One region of the Streptomyces sp. NPDC041205 genome, then DNA from elsewhere that is predicted to be linked to it. Evidence: riboswitches for the same ligand, from Rfam matches in the RefSeq annotation. Region 1 holds a riboswitch; each other region holds the start of a gene.
The links. A riboswitch is a leader RNA that binds a small molecule or an ion and turns the genes downstream of it on or off. The one in region 1 is predicted to bind cyclic di-AMP.
Positions count from the first base shown of each region.

Region 2: it holds a riboswitch for cyclic di-AMP, as region 1 does, so the genes downstream of both, ACZ6BG_RS24630 (transglycosylase family protein) here and ACZ6BG_RS35975 (M23 family metallopeptidase) in region 1, are expected to answer to the same signal.
Region 3: it holds a riboswitch for cyclic di-AMP, as region 1 does, so the genes downstream of both, ACZ6BG_RS29815 (M23 family metallopeptidase) here and ACZ6BG_RS35975 (M23 family metallopeptidase) in region 1, are expected to answer to the same signal.
Region 4: it holds a riboswitch for cyclic di-AMP, as region 1 does, so the genes downstream of both, ACZ6BG_RS15035 (C40 family peptidase) here and ACZ6BG_RS35975 (M23 family metallopeptidase) in region 1, are expected to answer to the same signal.

Region 1 covers NZ_JBVIZH010000013.1:56,242-60,056, reverse strand. The annotation lists gene ACZ6BG_RS35980 (M16 family metallopeptidase) at 1-1,102, shown strand, start outside; cyclic di-AMP (ydaO/yuaA leader) riboswitch at 1,364-1,525, shown strand; gene ACZ6BG_RS35975 (M23 family metallopeptidase) at 1,539-2,366, shown strand; gene ACZ6BG_RS35970 (GntR family transcriptional regulator) at 2,664-3,350, shown strand; gene ACZ6BG_RS35965 (HPr family phosphocarrier protein) at 3,593-3,815, opposite strand, start outside.
Region 2 covers NZ_JBVIZH010000005.1:482,909-486,723, reverse strand. The annotation lists gene eno (phosphopyruvate hydratase) at 1-596, opposite strand, end outside; gene ACZ6BG_RS24630 (transglycosylase family protein) at 996-1,724, opposite strand; cyclic di-AMP (ydaO/yuaA leader) riboswitch at 1,729-1,912, opposite strand; gene ACZ6BG_RS24625 (LysM peptidoglycan-binding domain-containing protein) at 2,116-3,192, opposite strand; gene ACZ6BG_RS24620 (cytochrome P450 family protein) at 3,360-3,815, opposite strand, start outside.
Region 3 covers NZ_JBVIZH010000007.1:467,737-471,551, forward strand. The annotation lists gene ACZ6BG_RS29805 (MFS transporter) at 1-229, shown strand, start outside; gene ACZ6BG_RS29810 (PP2C family protein-serine/threonine phosphatase) at 703-1,728, shown strand; cyclic di-AMP (ydaO/yuaA leader) riboswitch at 1,959-2,094, shown strand; gene ACZ6BG_RS29815 (M23 family metallopeptidase) at 2,106-3,221, shown strand; gene ACZ6BG_RS29820 (aldo/keto reductase) at 3,375-3,815, shown strand, end outside.
Region 4 covers NZ_JBVIZH010000003.1:184,388-188,202, forward strand. The annotation lists gene ACZ6BG_RS15020 (LysR family transcriptional regulator) at 1-50, opposite strand, end outside; gene ACZ6BG_RS15025 (LysE family translocator) at 229-930, shown strand; gene ACZ6BG_RS15030 (DUF6328 family protein) at 923-1,486, opposite strand; gene ACZ6BG_RS15035 (C40 family peptidase) at 1,590-2,063, opposite strand; cyclic di-AMP (ydaO/yuaA leader) riboswitch at 2,067-2,236, opposite strand; gene ACZ6BG_RS15040 (hypothetical protein) at 2,824-3,153, opposite strand; gene ACZ6BG_RS15045 (ATP-dependent Clp protease proteolytic subunit) at 3,161-3,790, opposite strand.

The DNA.
Region 1 (3,815 bases):
CGGCGCCACGCTCGACGCGCACGCGGACCACCCCGGCGTCCGGGTCTCCCTGGAAGTGCCCGTCTCCCGCCTGCCCAAGGCCCTCGGCCTGCTCGCCGATGCCCTGCGCGCGCCCGCGTTCGCCGACAGCGAGGTCGAGCGCCTGGTCCGCAACCGCCTGGACGAGATCCCGCACGAGGCCGCCAACCCGGCGCGCCGCGCCGCCAAGGAGCTCTCCAAGGAGCTGTTCCCGGCGTCCTCGCGCATGTCGCGCCCGCGCCAGGGCACGGAGGAGACGGTCTCCGCCATCGACTCGGCGGCCGTACGCGCCTTCTACGAAAGGCATGTCCGCCCCGCCACGGCCACCGCCGTCGTGGTCGGCGACCTCACCGGCATCGACCTGGACGCCGTCCTCGCCGACACCCTCGGCGCCTGGACCGGTGGGGCGGCCGAGCCGCGCCCGGTGCCCCCGGTGACCGCCGACGACCGCGGCCGCGTCGTTATCGTGGACCGCCCCGGCGCCGTCCAGACGCAGCTGCTCATCGGCCGCGTCGGCCCGGACCGGCACGACCGCGTGTGGTCCGCGCAGGTCCTCGGCACGTACTGCCTGGGCGGCACCCTCACCTCGCGCCTGGATCGCGTCCTGCGCGAGGAGAAGGGCTACACCTACGGAGTGCGCGCCTTCGCCCAGGTCCTTCGCTCCGCCCCGGACGGGACGGGCGCCGCGATGCTCGCCATCAGCGGCTCCGTGGACACCCCCAACACGGGCCCGGCTCTGGACGACCTCTGGAAGGTCCTGCGCACGCTCGCCGCGGAGGGCCTGACGGACCCCGAGCGCGATGTCGCCGTGCAGAACCTGGTCGGCGTCGCCCCGTTGAAGTACGAGACGGCGGCGGCCGTCGCCGCCACCCTCGCCGACCAGGTCGAGCAGCACCTGCCGGACGACTTCCAGGCGCACCTGTACCGCCAGTTGGCGCAGACGGGCACCGTGGAGGCCACCGCGGCTGTCGTGAGCGCCTTCCCCGACGACCGTCTGGTGACGGTCCTCGTGGGCGACGCCGCGCAGATCGAGGAGCCCGTCAAGGCGCTCGGCATCGGTGAAGTGACGGTGGTCACCGGCTGATTGCCGGACGGGACGGACCGAGGCCGCCGCTGACGTAAAGCTGGACATAGCGGTATCAACGCCTCGCGAGGACAAGGACCCCAGTGGCTCAGGAAGCCGCTGGGGTCCCTGCATGCCGCCATATGTCCGAATTGACATGGAGGTTGCTCGTCTGGCCTGTGGCGTGCGCTACAAAAGGCCTGATTCGTTTGTCGATTGAAAGATGAGGCGTTTAGCGTCGGTCCGGCTGTCCGTCAGGCAGTACGCCGCGTCCGCGGCACCGGACAGCCATCGCCGAGTCCCCGTACGGCGCGAGCCAGGGGAGCCGGGGACCCACACGTCCCCTGGGGTGAATCGGACCCCTTGCCGCGAGGCGAGGAGCCCGTAGGAGACCTTCCTGCTCCGAACCCGTCAGCTAACCCGGTAGGCGAGAAGGAAGGAAAGGATCAGCCGCTTCATGGCGTTCACCCGCCCGACCGGCAAGCACCGCCGTCCGAGCCGCATCTCGCGCACGACCGCCAGCGCCGCGGGCGTCGCCGCGCTCACCACCACCGGAGTCATCTCGGGCCTGGCCGCGCCGGCCCTCGCCGCCGAAGGCAGCTCCGCGGAGTACGCGCACACCGGCCTCACCCAGTCCATCTCCGTCGGCGACTCCCTGGCCGGCGAGATCGACGCCCAGGCCGCCGCGCAGAAGCACGCCGCCGCCGAGGCCGAGGCCCAGAAGAAGGCCGAGGCCGAGGCCCGGGCCCAGGCCGCGGAGGCCAAGCGCAAGGCCGCCGAGGCCAAGCGGAAGGCCGAGGCCGCCGCGAAGGCGAAGGCCCAGAAGGAGCGCGAGGCCAAGGAGCGCGCCGCCCGCGAGGCCGAGCGCAAGCGCCTTGGCTCCTACGTCTCGCCGATCGACGGCAGCTACGTCTCCACCGGCTACAAGACCGGCGGCGCCATGTGGTCCTCCGGCAGCCACACCGGCGTCGACTTCCACGCCGCGTCCGGCACCCAGGTCCAGGCGGTCGCCGCGGGCACCGTCGTCGAGGCCGGCTGGGGCGGCGCCTACGGCAACAACGTCGTGATCCGCCACAACGACGGCACGTACACGCAGTACGGCCACATGTCGTCCCTCAGCGTCACGGTCGGCCAGACGGTCACCCCGGGTCAGCAGATCGGCCTCTCCGGCTCGACCGGCAACTCCAGCGGCCCGCACCTGCACTTCGAGGCCCGCACCGGCGCGGACTACGGCTCCGACATCGACCCCGTGGCGTACCTCCGCTCGCACGGCGTCAGCGTCTGATTCCCGACGCCGACGTCCGCATCCCGACCTCATCCCGGCGTCAACGTCTGGATCCCGATGTCGGGACCCTCCCGGACGCGTGAAAGCCCCGGCTCACCCGAGCCGGGGCTTTCACGCGTATGCACGCCCCTTTGGCCAAAAGATATCCATGGATTCCGGCCTCCCGTCGGAAAACCCGGACTTCTGCAATAGAGTTCATGGCGGCAGGGTCCATGGAGTCGTTGAACGAGCGCCATTCGACGCGTCGGCCGACGCGCCGACCGACGCGTTTCGCGGGCATTAAAGCGGAGGTCCGTCATGCGCATTCCCGCGCACTCGGTATGCACGGCCATCCGGGACGACATCGTCTCCGGTGTCTACGAACGCGGCACGCGCCTCACCGAGGAACTGCTCGCCCGCCGCTACGGCGTCTCCCGCGTCCCCGTGCGCGAGGCCCTGCGCACGTTGGAGGCCGAGGGCTTCGTCGTCACCCGCAGGCACGCGGGCGCCTGCGTCGCCGAGCCCACCGAGCAGGACGCCGCCGACCTCCTGGAGATCCGCGCGCTCCTGGAGCCCCTGGCGGCCGCCCGCGCCGCCCAGCGCCGCACCGACGCCCATCTGAAGGTCCTGCGCGGGCTCGTCCGGCTCGGCAAGGAGCGCTCCCGGCGCGGCGGCACCGAGGACCTCCGCTCGCTCGACGGCTGGTTCCACGAGACGCTCACGCAGGCCTCCTCCAGCCCCGGCCTGATCACCCTGCTCACCCAGCTCCGCCACAAGATCGCCTGGATGTGCGTCACGGAGCCCCAGGCCGCCCCCGCGCAGACCTGGTCCGAGCGCGCCGCCGTGGTCGACGCCGTGGCCCGCGGCGACGCGGAGCGGGCCCGTACGCTGACCGTGCTGCACGCCGAACGGTCCGCCGCGGCACACAGGCCGCGGACCGGCCCCCGCGCCGGGCGTGTGAGGGATTCGCAACATGCCGTCAACACGGTGAGCGTCCGGAATTAACGGCGGCGCCGTATACAAAGAGAGACGTGTTCGCGGTGGCATTTTTCGCTGCCTGCATTTCGACTTTTCGACTTCAGATATGCGTCGAAATGCGCGTGCGGTGCGCGACCGAATAAGCGTCGGCGTGCGACCTCATATACGTCATGAGATGTGCCGGATACGCAAAAGGTCCGCCCTGGATTCAGGACGGACCCCTCGCGTAGTGCCGGGCGGCGTTCTCTGCGCACAGAGCGCCAGGCGTACTAGACGGTCTCGGGAAGCTCCTCGAGCCCCTCGGCGACCAGCTTCGCCAGGCGGTCGAGAGCGGCATCCGCGCCCTCGGCGTCCGAAGCGAGCACGATCTCCTCGCCGCCCTGCGCGCCCAGACCGAGCACCCCGAGCATGGAGGCGGCGTTGACCGGGTTGCCGCCGGCCTTGGCGATCGTGACGGGGACGCCGGCGGCCGTGGCCGCGCGGACGAAGATG
Region 2 (3,815 bases), on a different contig from region 1:
CCCTTGGTCTTCAGGACCTTCTTCAGCGTGTGGTAGACCTCGGCGCCCCAGCGCAGCGCCTCGGAGAAGGACTCCGCGCCGATCGGGGCGATCATGAACTCCTGGATGTCGACGTTGGAGTCCGCGTGGGACCCGCCGTTCAGGATGTTCATCATCGGAACGGGCAGCAGGTGCGCGTTCGGGCCGCCCAGGTAGCGGAAGAGCGGCAGGTCGCTCGCCTCGGAGGCGGCGTGCGCGACGGCGAGGGAGACGCCGAGGATGGCGTTGGCGCCGAGCGAGCCCTTGTTGTCGGTGGCGTCGAGGTCGAACATCGCCTGGTCGATCAGGCGCTGCTCGGTGGCGTCGTAGCCGACGAGCTCCGGGCCGATCTGCTCGATGACGGCGAGGACGGCCTTCTCGACGCCCTTGCCGCCGTAGCGGTTGGCGTCTCCGTCACGCAGTTCGATGGCCTCGAAGGCGCCGGTGGAGGCGCCGGACGGAACCGCGGCGCGGCCGGTGGACCCGTCGTCGAGGCCGACCTCGACCTCGACCGTGGGGTTGCCTCGGGAGTCCAGGATTTCCCGGGCTACGACGACGTCGATGGACGGCACGAGCATCTCCTTCTGGGATGTGACGCTAGGGGCGCATGGCGTGCACCACTGGGGGCGCGGGCTTGCGCATGGCTTGCATGGTCTTCATCGGCCCTGCGTCTCCTGAGCCTAACGGGCCCGGGAGCTTCGGCCAGCCGACCGCCCGCCCCGTGGGACGGCCATCGGGCCAATTCCCTGGGAATCAGGACGGAACCACAGGTTCTTACCGGCCGGTAGCTTCGCCCTGGGCGTACTTCGGGGTTGCCTGGGCGCCCGGCCGGGCCGCCCCGGACAGCACCTCGCCCCGGTGCGTACGGGGGATACGCGCACCGGGGCGAGGGAGACCCGTGGGGACGGGGGCGCTCCGCGGGACGGAGCGGGGGCCCTGTCCGGACGGGCCGGACAGGGCGCGGGCCGGGCTCGGCCTCAGCTGAGGTGCAGCTGCTGGCCCGGGTAGATCATGTCGGCGTCGGAGATGATGTCGCCGTTGAGCTTGTACACCTTGTGCCAGCCGCCCTTGACGTCGTGCTCGTCGGCGATCTTGGAGAGGGTGTCGCCGGTCTTGACCTTGTACTCGCCGTCGCCCTTCTTCACGACCTTGCCGGTCGGGGTCTGGACGGTCTTCTTCGACTCGGTCTGCGGGGCGGCCTGCTGCGGCTTCGGCTGCGGCTTGGCCTGCTGCTGGGGCTGCGCCTGCTGCTGCGGCTGCTGCTGGGGCTTGGCCTGCTGCTGCGGCTGCTGCTGGGGCTTCTCGGCGGCGCCGCCGTTGTACGCGGCGCCCGTGAGGCCCACGCCACAGCTCGGCCAGGCACCCTTGCCCTGGCCCGCGAGGACCTTCTCGCCGATCTCGATCTGCTGGGCCTTGGTGGCCTGGTTGGCGGTCGCGGCGTACTTGGTGCCGCCGTACGCGGCCCAGGTGGAGGCCGAGAACTGCAGGCCGCCGTAGTAGCCGTTGCCGGTGTTGATGGACCAGTTGCCGCCGGCCTCGCACTGGGCGACCCGGTCCCACTGGTCGGCGGTCGCGGCGTTCGCGGTGCCCGCGGCCATCAGCGGGGCGGCGACAGCGGCGCCGGTGACACCGACGACGGTGGCCGCGCGGGTGGCCTTGTCAACAGCGGTCGGACGACGGTGCTTGCCCTTGCCGGAAAACAGCATGGAGTGATCCCCTCACCGACGCCTGCGAGGTGAGCTGTCGGGTTCGGGCGGGTGAGTGCCCGGCCGTACGGCTTCCGTACGACTTCACCCCTAGCCGGTCCTGCGCGTCGCGCGGCCGCTGGCCGCTCAACGCGTGGGCCCGGCGCTTACCTTGGGTCCCCCGCTCCTGCCTTCGGCGCTCGAAGCGACGACTGTTCCCGTCCGGCCGTTGGCAGGATTCGGCGTACCGACCGGCGGGGCCCGCTGTGGCGAGCGGTCACGACCGTAGACAGGCAATCACCGGAATTTCAAAGACGATCAGGGCTTCTGAGACCCATCTCTCACTTGCCTCTCACCGTCTTTAAACCGGACATTCACCGCGAACTGCCAGTCAATTTCCGCTCCGCGACGCCTACTTCCGGTCCGCCTCCGCGGCCTGTTCCTCGCTCAGGTCGAGTCGCTGACCGGGGAGGATGAGATCCGGGTCACCGCCCACGGTCCGCTTGTTCTCGGCGTAGAGGGTGGACCAGCCGCCGTCAAGGTCGTGCCGGTCGGCGATCTGCGAGAGGTTGTCGCCGGAGCGGACCGTGTAGGTGCCCGCGGGGTCATGGGCGTCACGCGCGTCGCGCCCTTCACCACGCGACGCGTGGCGGCCCGCGGAGCCCGCGCCGCCCTTCTCCGCCTCGTCGGCGCTGGAGCCGCGGTGGCGGCCCGACGGGAGGCCGGAGGAGTCCTCGGAGCCCTCCGCGGAGCCGTCGGCGCCCGACGGCTCACGGCCCGCTTCGGACTCGGCGTCGGGCGAAGTGGTGCCGCGGTCGCCGGACTTGCCGTCCTCGTCCGCCGAGCCCTTCTCGCCCTTCTGTCCGCCCTTGTCGCGTTCGTCACTCTTGTCGGCCGAACCGTCGCTGTCGGGCTTGCGGTGCTTGCCGGTCTCCTTGGACTTGCCGTCCTCGGCGTCCGCGCCGCGCTCCTCGCCCTTCGCGTCGGCGTCCTTGTCGGCCTTCCCCTCGCCCTTCTCGCCGTCCTTGTCGCCCTTGGAGTCCTTGGCGTCGCCGGACGGCTCCGCGGGCTTCGACGGGGCGACCGGGAGGCCCGGGTCGACGTCGGCGGCCGCGCCGCCCTTGCTGAGGCCCGCGGCCGGGCCGCAGTTCGGCCACGCGGCGGGGCCCTGGTCGGCCAGGACCTTGTCGGCGACGGCGATCTGCTGGGAGCGGCTCGCCTGGTCGGCGCTCGGCGCGTACGCGAGGCCGCCGTAGCTCTCCCAGGTCTCCTGCGTCAGCTGCAGGCCGCCGTAGTACCCGTCGCCCTTGGCGCTCCAGGCGCCGCCGCTCTCGCACTCCGCGACCTTGTCCCACGTCGAGGCGTCGGCCGCGTGCGCGCCCGTGGCGCCGAGCAGCGGGATGGCGATGGCGGATCCGGTGACGCCCGCCGCGACGACGATCGCCGGGGCCTGGCGGGGACGGCGGTGACGGCCTTGGCCGGAGAGCATGCACGTGCCTTTCGAGCGACGACAAGAACAGCTGCGACACGTGGTGCCAAGGGGTGCCGAGCCGTCGTGAACGTAGCCGCAGTCGAACGTCAGTCACAAGTCGATGCAGCGCAGATCACGTGAAAGTCACAGTCTTGACGGTACGTCAGGAACGTGCCGGTCCCCCGTCAGCGGCCGGGCGGCGTGAACGTCACCGGCAAGGTCCGCAGGCCACGCATGATGAGCCCGCCGCGCCACCTCAACTCCTCCGGATCGACGGCGAGTTGCAGGTCCGGCAGCCTGCGGAGCAGCGTCGCGAGCGCCGTCTGGCCCTCCAGGCGGGCCAGCGGGGCGCCGAGGCAGTAGTGGATGCCGTGGCCGTATCCGAGGTGCTGGTTGTCGCTCCGGGACAGGTCGAGGAGGTCGGGGTCGGGGAAGCGGGCCGGGTCTCGGTCGGCGGCGGCGAGGACGACGAGGACGGGGTCGCCCGCGGCGATGTCCTGGCCGCCGACGCACAGCGGTTCGGTGGCGAAGCGCCAGGTGGCCAGCTCCACGGGCCCGTCGAAGCGGAGCAGTTCCTCGACGCCGGTCTCCAGGAGGCCGGTGTCCCCGTCGGCGAGGGACTGTTGCAGCCGGGCGCGCTG
Region 3 (3,815 bases), on a different contig from region 1:
GGTGGCCACGCACTACGGCCTCTACAACACGGTCTGCGGTGTCGGCATCACCGCGGGGAACCTCGCGATGGGCGCGCTGCTCGACGTGGCGGAGGACCGGGGACTGCCCGCGGTGCCGTGGTTGGCGCTGGCCGTCCTCGGCGTCGGCTGCGCGCTGGCCCTGCGCTCGCTGGCCAGGTCCGGTCGGCTCGCGGCGCCGGTGCCGGTGCTCGGGGGTGACGCCGCCTGACCCACGCGCGCCCGGGGCGTGCGGTGCCGGTCCCACCCGGCCCCACGCCTCCGGGCGCGTCCCCGCCCCACCACACGGCTCACCCACTCGGCCCACATCAGGTCGCCCCGGGCCCCCGCTGCGGGAAGCCTGGATGGGCCGACGCGGCGCTGATGCGGTGGAGTGGAGTGGTGGTGGTTGCTGTGCGTGGTGGGGGGCCTGACGGTGCGCAGGGCGGCCCGGGGGGTGGGGGGTCCGGCGACCGGCGTTCCGGTGGTCGGGAGCGCGGGGAGGGGAAGTCCGCCGACGGGAAGTCCGGCGCCCGAAAGTCCGCCAGCCGCGAGCCCGGCGGCACAGCCCGCCCCCGCCCTCGTAGAACAGCCCGCCCCCGGCCCACCATCGCCCCCGGCGACACCACCCGCACCCTCCCCCGCGAGCGGGCCCTCGTCCGGGCGCTGCCCCCGCTCCTCCTCGTCGCCGGGATCTGCTTCGACATGCTCACGCCGCCGGAGTTCACCGCGTCCCCGCTGTTCGCCGCGGCGCCCCTGATCACCGCCCCGTTCTTCCGGCTGCGGACGACCGTCGCGACCGCCGCGGTGTCCTGTGCCGCCGTGCTCGTGCTGCGCCTGGGGCACCGCGTGGACGGCGCCGACGTACAGGTCATCACCGAGTTCGTGACGGTGCTGACCGTCGGCGCGCTCGCCGTCGTCATCAACCGGGTCGTCCGCCGCGGCGACGCCCGCCTCGCCTCCGCCCGCTCCATCGCCGAGGCCGCCCAGCGCGCGGTCCTGCCGCAGCCCGACCCGCGGATCGGCGGCCTGGACATCGCCGCGCGGTACGAGGCGGCGGAGGCCGACGCGTTCATCGGCGGGGACCTGTACGCCGTGCAGGACACCCCGCACGGGGTGCGGCTCGTCGTCGGTGACGTACGGGGCAAGGGGATGGGCGCGGTGGCCGCCGTCGCCGTCGTCATCGGCGCCTTCCGGGAGGCCGCCGAGCAGGAGGCCACGCTGGAGGCGGTGGCGCAGCGCCTGGAGCGCGCCCTCGCGCGGGAGGGCACGCGGCGCGACGGGCTCGACGCCTTCGAGGGGTTCACCACGGCGGTCCTCGTGGAGATCCCGCGCGGCGACGAGGGCACCGTACGGATCATCAACCGCGGCCACCCCGAACCGCTGATGCTGCGGGCCGACGGGCGGCTGTGCGTGCTCTCGCCGTCCGAGCCCGCGCTGCCGCTCGGCATGGGCGACCTCGGCACCTGGCCGGACCGCGCGGACCAGAGCCCGTTCCCGCCGGGGGCCACGCTGCTGCTCTACACCGACGGGCTCTCCGAGGCCCGGGACGAGGAGGGCCGGTTCTACGTCCCCGCCACCCGGCTCGGCGGCCGGATCTTCCCCGGCCCCGCGGGCCCCGACTCGCTCCTCGCGACCCTCGTCGACGAGGTCCGCCGGCACACCGGGGGCGGCGCCACGGACGACCTGGCGATGCTCGCCGTACGCCGCCCGGTGACGGTCGGTGACTGAAGGGCACCCCTCCGCAGCCTGATTGACGTGATGTCAGCAAGCCGTGGAGATCCAGAACGCTGCGGTGCGTCATGGCCTCCGCTCAACTCGCCCTACTCCAGCCGCTGATGTCCCTTGTGTTCGTAGCGTAAGCGTTAACGATCAGACGGAACGGCTTGGAATACGGCACCGCCGTCTATTAACGTTCGATAACGCAGCGCGGTCGTCCCAGCCGGCACTCCAGTCGGCTCCGTGCGCACGCGCCTAATCCCGCAAGGGAGCCGGGGAACCACCACATTGGGGTGAATCGGGCAAGCGGTACGCCCGTAGGAGACCTTCCTGCTCCGAACCCGTCAGCTAACCCGGTAGGCGAGAAGGAAGGAAAGGAGTGCGCCCCAGTGGCGTCCAACCGGCCTGCCCCCGAAGCGCTCTACGTACCGAACGACGACTCCGCCGAAGGACCCGAAGGTCCCGACAGATCCACGGGGTTCGGCGGGTACGCCCCCCAGGAGCCGTGGGAGGAGTGGAACCCGACCGCGGAGTCCGTCCGCCCCGTGCGCGGCAGGCACCGGGTCCACAAGAAGGGCGGCGGCGGACTCGCGCGCAGCTCCACCGTCCTCGGCGTCGGCGTCATCGCGGCCGTGGGCGCGGGCGGCATCGCCACCGCGCAGGGCGGCAAGCCGCCGGTCTCCATCGCCATGCCGGACATGTCGGCGGTCACCGACCAGCTCCCGGAGGCCAAGTCCCTGCCGGGCGTGGGCTCCCTGATATCCGACGACTCCGCCGGCGGCGCCGACACCTCCACCGTCGCGGCCGCCGCGCCGCTCAGCTCCGCGGGCGTCACCACCGCCGACGCCGAGCGCGGCGCCACCGGCGCGGGCGAGGCCCTGCGCGCCCGCATCATGCAGCAGGCCGAGAACCAGCAGCACCAGGCGGAGGACGCCCAGCGCCTCGCCGCCGAGGACGCCGCCGTGAAGAAGGCCGCCGAGCAGGCCAAGGCCCAGCAGGACAAGGCGAAGGCGGCCGCGAAGGCCAAGGCCGCCGAGGAGAAGCGCAAGAAGGCGGAGGCCGCGCGCAAGAAGGCCGAGGCGGAGCGCCTCGCCAAGCTCGCGAAGGCGTTCTCGCTGCCCACCTCCTCGTACACCCTCACCTCGCACTTCGGTGACTCCGGCGCCATGTGGTCCTCCGGCCAGCACACCGGCCTGGACTTCGCCGCCCCCACCGGCACGCCCCTCAAGGCCGTGCACACCGGCACCATCAAGTCGGCCGGCTGGTCGGGGTCGTACGGCTACCGCACGGTCCTCGAGCTGGAGGACGGCACCGAGATCTGGTACTGCCACCAGTCCTCGATGAGCGTCAGCGTCGGCCAGAAGGTCACCACGGGCGACGTCATCGGCCGCGTCGGCGCGACCGGCAACGTCACCGGACCGCACCTCCACATGGAGGTCCACACCAGCGGCGGCGCCAACATCGACCCGCTGGCCTGGCTGCAGGGCAAGGGCCTCAACCCGTAACACCCCACCGGCTCCGGCGGTCCTGGCGACGACCCCCCGACGCCAGGGCCGCCGGTTGGCATCCGTGACGGCGGAGCCACACCGGGGAGCGGGGCGGGGATTTCCGTGGGCCACACACGGAATTCGCTCCCCGGTGCGGATGTTGAGCCCGTTATGACCACACTCCGCCCGCTGGGCTCCTCCGACCTCGAAGTCTTCCCCCTCGCCCTCGGCGGCAACGTCTTCGGCTGGACCGCCGACGAGAAGCAGTCCTTCGCCGTCCTCGACGCCTACACGGCCGCGGGCGGCAACTTCGTCGACACCGCCGACGTGTACTCGGCCTGGGCGCCCGGCAACAAGGGCGGCGAGTCCGAGACCGTGCTCGGCCGCTGGCTCGCCGCGCGCGGCAACCGCTCCGACGTCGTCATCGCCAGCAAGGTCGGCGCCCACCCCGACTACAAGGGCCTCGCGGCGAACACCATCAAGTCCGGCGTCGAGGAGTCCCTGCGCCGCCTCGGCACCGACTACATCGACCTGTACTACACGCACTACGACGACCCGTCCGTGCCGGTCGAGGAGTTCGTCACCGCCCTCGACGAGCTGGTGCGCTCCGGC
Region 4 (3,815 bases), on a different contig from region 1:
CCGGCTTCGGAGACCGCCACGAGCGCCGCGAGCCGCGTCGGGTCGTACATGCCGTGCCTCTTCCTGTGGCCGTGGCCCGCGGTCCTGCCGCGGTACGCGGACGCCGTCGCCCCGCCTTCCGGGACCGCCGCCGGATCCTACCGGCAGCTCAGCCTAAACAGATGCTTAAGGAAGACGCAGAAGATCTTACATACCTGCTGAAGGCTCACTCGCGGCAGAGTGGCCTACATGGACGCTCAACTGGTCGCCTTCACCGGCGTCGCCGCAGGCATGGTCGCCGTGCCCGGCGCCGACTTCACCGTCGTCGTACGCAACGCGCTCGCCTCACGCCGCGCCGGAGTGCTGTGCGCGCTCGGCATCGCGGCGGGGCTCCTGGTGCACACGGCCCTCGCCGTCGCCGGGGTCGCGGCCGTGCTCGCGGCCGTGCCCGCGCTGTTCCGCGCGCTGCAGATGGTGGGCGGCGGCTACGTGCTGTACCTGGGGGTGCGGGCGCTGCGGTCGGCGACGCGGTGGGAGGGGCGGCCGGGCGCGGGGGAGAGGCCGGACGGGGAGGCGGCCGCCGGAGAGGAGAGGGAGGTGGGGGAGGCGGGAGAGGAGGGGGAGGACGTGCGGGCGGTGGCCGGTGGTGGCGGCGGTGGCCTGCGCGAGGGCTTCCTCACCAACGCCCTCAACCCCAAGGCGTCCCTGACGTTCCTGAGCGTGCTGCCCCAGTTCGTGCCCGCGGGGAGCCCCGCGATGCCGCGCACGCTGCTGCTCGCCACGATCGTCGTGGCCTTCGCGCTGCTGTGGTTCCCGGCCGTCGCGCTGCTGGTGGACCGGCTCGGCCGTCGGCTGCGGGAGCCCCGCGTCGCCAGGGCGATCGAGGGCGGCACCGGGGTGGCGCTCACGGCGCTGGGCCTGGCGCTCCTCGTGGAACCGCTGTTCACGTAGCCCGATCAGAGGGGCCGTTGCGTTGTTGCTGCCGTCGCGCGACCGTCCACGGAAGCAGCCCCCACAGGCCACCGGACACCAGCAGCGTGGCCGCGGCGGCGCAGAAGGCGCCGGTGCGGCTCGCCGCCACGTCCACGACGAGCAGGACCGAACCGGTGAGCGCCAGGGCAAGGACGGCGAGTCCGGCCCCGGCGAGCCGCGACGACACCTTGACGATGAGCGGCTTCGCGCCGCGCCCGAACAGACCCCGGTGCAGCGCGGCGGGTGCGGTGAACAGCGCGGCCGCGAGGACGGCGAGCAGCAGTGTGGTCACGTACGTGGCGCGCTGGAAGGTGTCGAGCGAGGGGAAGCGGGGGGTGAAGGCGAGCGTGAGCAGAAACGCGAAGAGGAGCTGGACACCGGTCTGAGTGACCCTCAGCTCCTGGAGCAGTTCGACGAAGTTGCGGTCGGCGCGCTCCAGCGGAGTCTCGTTGCGGCCGTCGTCGCGGCCTTGGCTGTGGTCGTGCGCGGCGGTGCCCGCTGACCGGGGGCCGTCGTCGGGGACGTTTTCGGACATGCACTACGAGTATCCCGAGCCGGCGCGAAGCACTCCTCGCGTCGGCCCGGTCACGCCCGGACGGCGGTGCCTGCCCGAAGGCACCGCCGTCCGGGCACTCAGGTCAGCGGACTCGGCCGTACGAGACGCTGTTCGTCCAGATCTTCTCGAGGCGTACCACCGTGCCCCGCTTCGGGGCGTGCCAGATCTTGTTCTTGCCAGCGTAGATGCCGACATGGTAAACGTTCCGGCCGGAGTGGAAGAACACCAGGTCGCCGCGGGTGCGGTTGCTCTTGGAGACATGGCGGGTCTTGTTGTACTGCTGCGCGGCGGTTCGCGGCAGCTTCTTGCCCACGCGCTTGTACGAGTAGAGCGTGAGGCCCGAGCAGTCGAACCGGCGCGGCCCCACGGCTCCGTAGCCGTACGGGGAGCCCTTCTTGGAAGCCGCGATCTTGAGCGCCTTCGTCCCGTGTGTGGCGGCCTCGGCCTCGGAGACCAGACCGGGTGCCACGATGGTGCCGCCCACGGCGGCGAGCGTGAGTGCCGATGCGGTACCGGCCCTCGTCAGCAGCGACGGAACACGATTCAGCGCAGTCATGCGCAACCCTTCGTCAGCCGCCTGTGAAGGATGACCTGTCGGGTTCGGGCAGGCGAAGATGCCCGGTCGCGTCGCGACTTCACCCCAAGGGCCGGCCGGTCTCCCGGACGGTCCGCCTTGCTGGGTCCTCCACTCCTGCCGATGCACAGATGTCGACCGGGCATCCGGGTGGCGGCAGGACTCGGCGTCCACCCGGACCGCCCCGCCGCCTGTGGCGGGGGCTTGTCGTCGGAAGGGATCTTCACCCGAGAGTGGCCAAAAAACCGAGCCGAATCGGCTGTATGTGAGGCTCCTCACGACTGACCCGTTCGGGTGGACAGAGCCGGAAAGGGACCTGGGTCACAGTCGGAGACGATTGCCCGAACAGCGCTGGAACGTCCGGTTCCGGCTGCCGCGTAAGGGAGTTGTGCAACTACAGGGGCACACGCGTGCGAGTGTTTCCTACGCTGAAAGAGCTACCACCTCTGGTCGGACCCCGGTCTGGACCGGAAGTGGCGCGACATCCGTCCGTGTCGGTCGCACCCTCAACGGGCGGACGGCGCGGACGCGCTGCGGCCGTGGCGCTCCGACGGGCGTCCGGTGCGACGGCGCACCTCGGGTGCGCGGCCGTGAAGGAGAGGGGCGGCTCGGCGCGGGGCTGCGGGTGACCAGCCGGCTCGGCCTCGGCGGTCCCCGTCAACTCGTAGCAGAAACGCTTGGCGAACTCGCCGTTTATGGGTGCGCTTCGCAAGTGCGCTCACCCCGCCCTCGGGCGGATCGGTCAGCCACCCGTCGGTGGCGCCTCCTCGCCGACCGTGGGCGGCGGCACGGTCACGCGCGCGGTACGGCGCTCGCCGTCCAGCGTGCGCAACGCCCGGGCCAGCGTCGCCGTGTGGATCTCCGTCTCGCCCCGCTGGTGCATCAGCGCAAGGGCGTCCCGCAGCTCCGTCGCCCTGCTGACGAGGGCTTGTGCGGCGCGCAGGCCGCCGTACGTGTGCTCCGCGCGCCCCGGATTGATGCGGCCGACGAGGTCCACGACCGCGAGATAGGCGTCGATGAGCTCGCCCTCGGCGCGGGTCAGGGCGGGCAGCGGCGGCAGTTCGGGCAGCACCCGGGCCTCACTCGGCGGTAGCGGTCGTGGCCCTGCGGTTCGGCACGACCCGGTCCACCAGGCCGAACTCCACCGCGGCCGCGGCGTCCAGGACGGTGTCGCGCTCGATGGCCGCCGCGATCCGCTCGGCGTCCCGCCCTGTGTGGCGCCCGAGCATCTCCTCCAGGAGCGCGCGGGTGCGGCGCAGTTCCTCGGCCTGGATGGCGAGGTCGGTCGGCTGGCCCCGCAACGCCTCGGCGAGCGCGGGCTGCTGGAGCAGCACCCGGGCGCCGGGCAGGATCGACCGCTTCCCCGGTGTGCCCGCGGCGAGCAGCACGGCGGCGGCGGACGCGGCCTGGCCGAGGCAGACGGTTTCCACGTCGCAGGTCGTGAACCGCAGGGTGTCGTAGATCGCCGTGGCCGCGCTGAACGAGCCGCCGGGCGAGTTGATGTACAGCGAGATGTCCCGGTCAGGCGCGAGGTACTCCAGGTGCAGCAGCTGCGCCATGACGTCGTTCGCGGAGACGTCGTCGACGGGGGTGCCGAGGAAGACGATGCGCTCCTCCAGGAGCTTGGAGTAGGGATCAAGCGTGCGCGGGCCCGAGCTGGTGCGCTCGGTGAACTCCGGCAGGACATGACGGGTGAACGGCTGCTGCATGGGCGGGCCTCCCGGTCTGTACGGC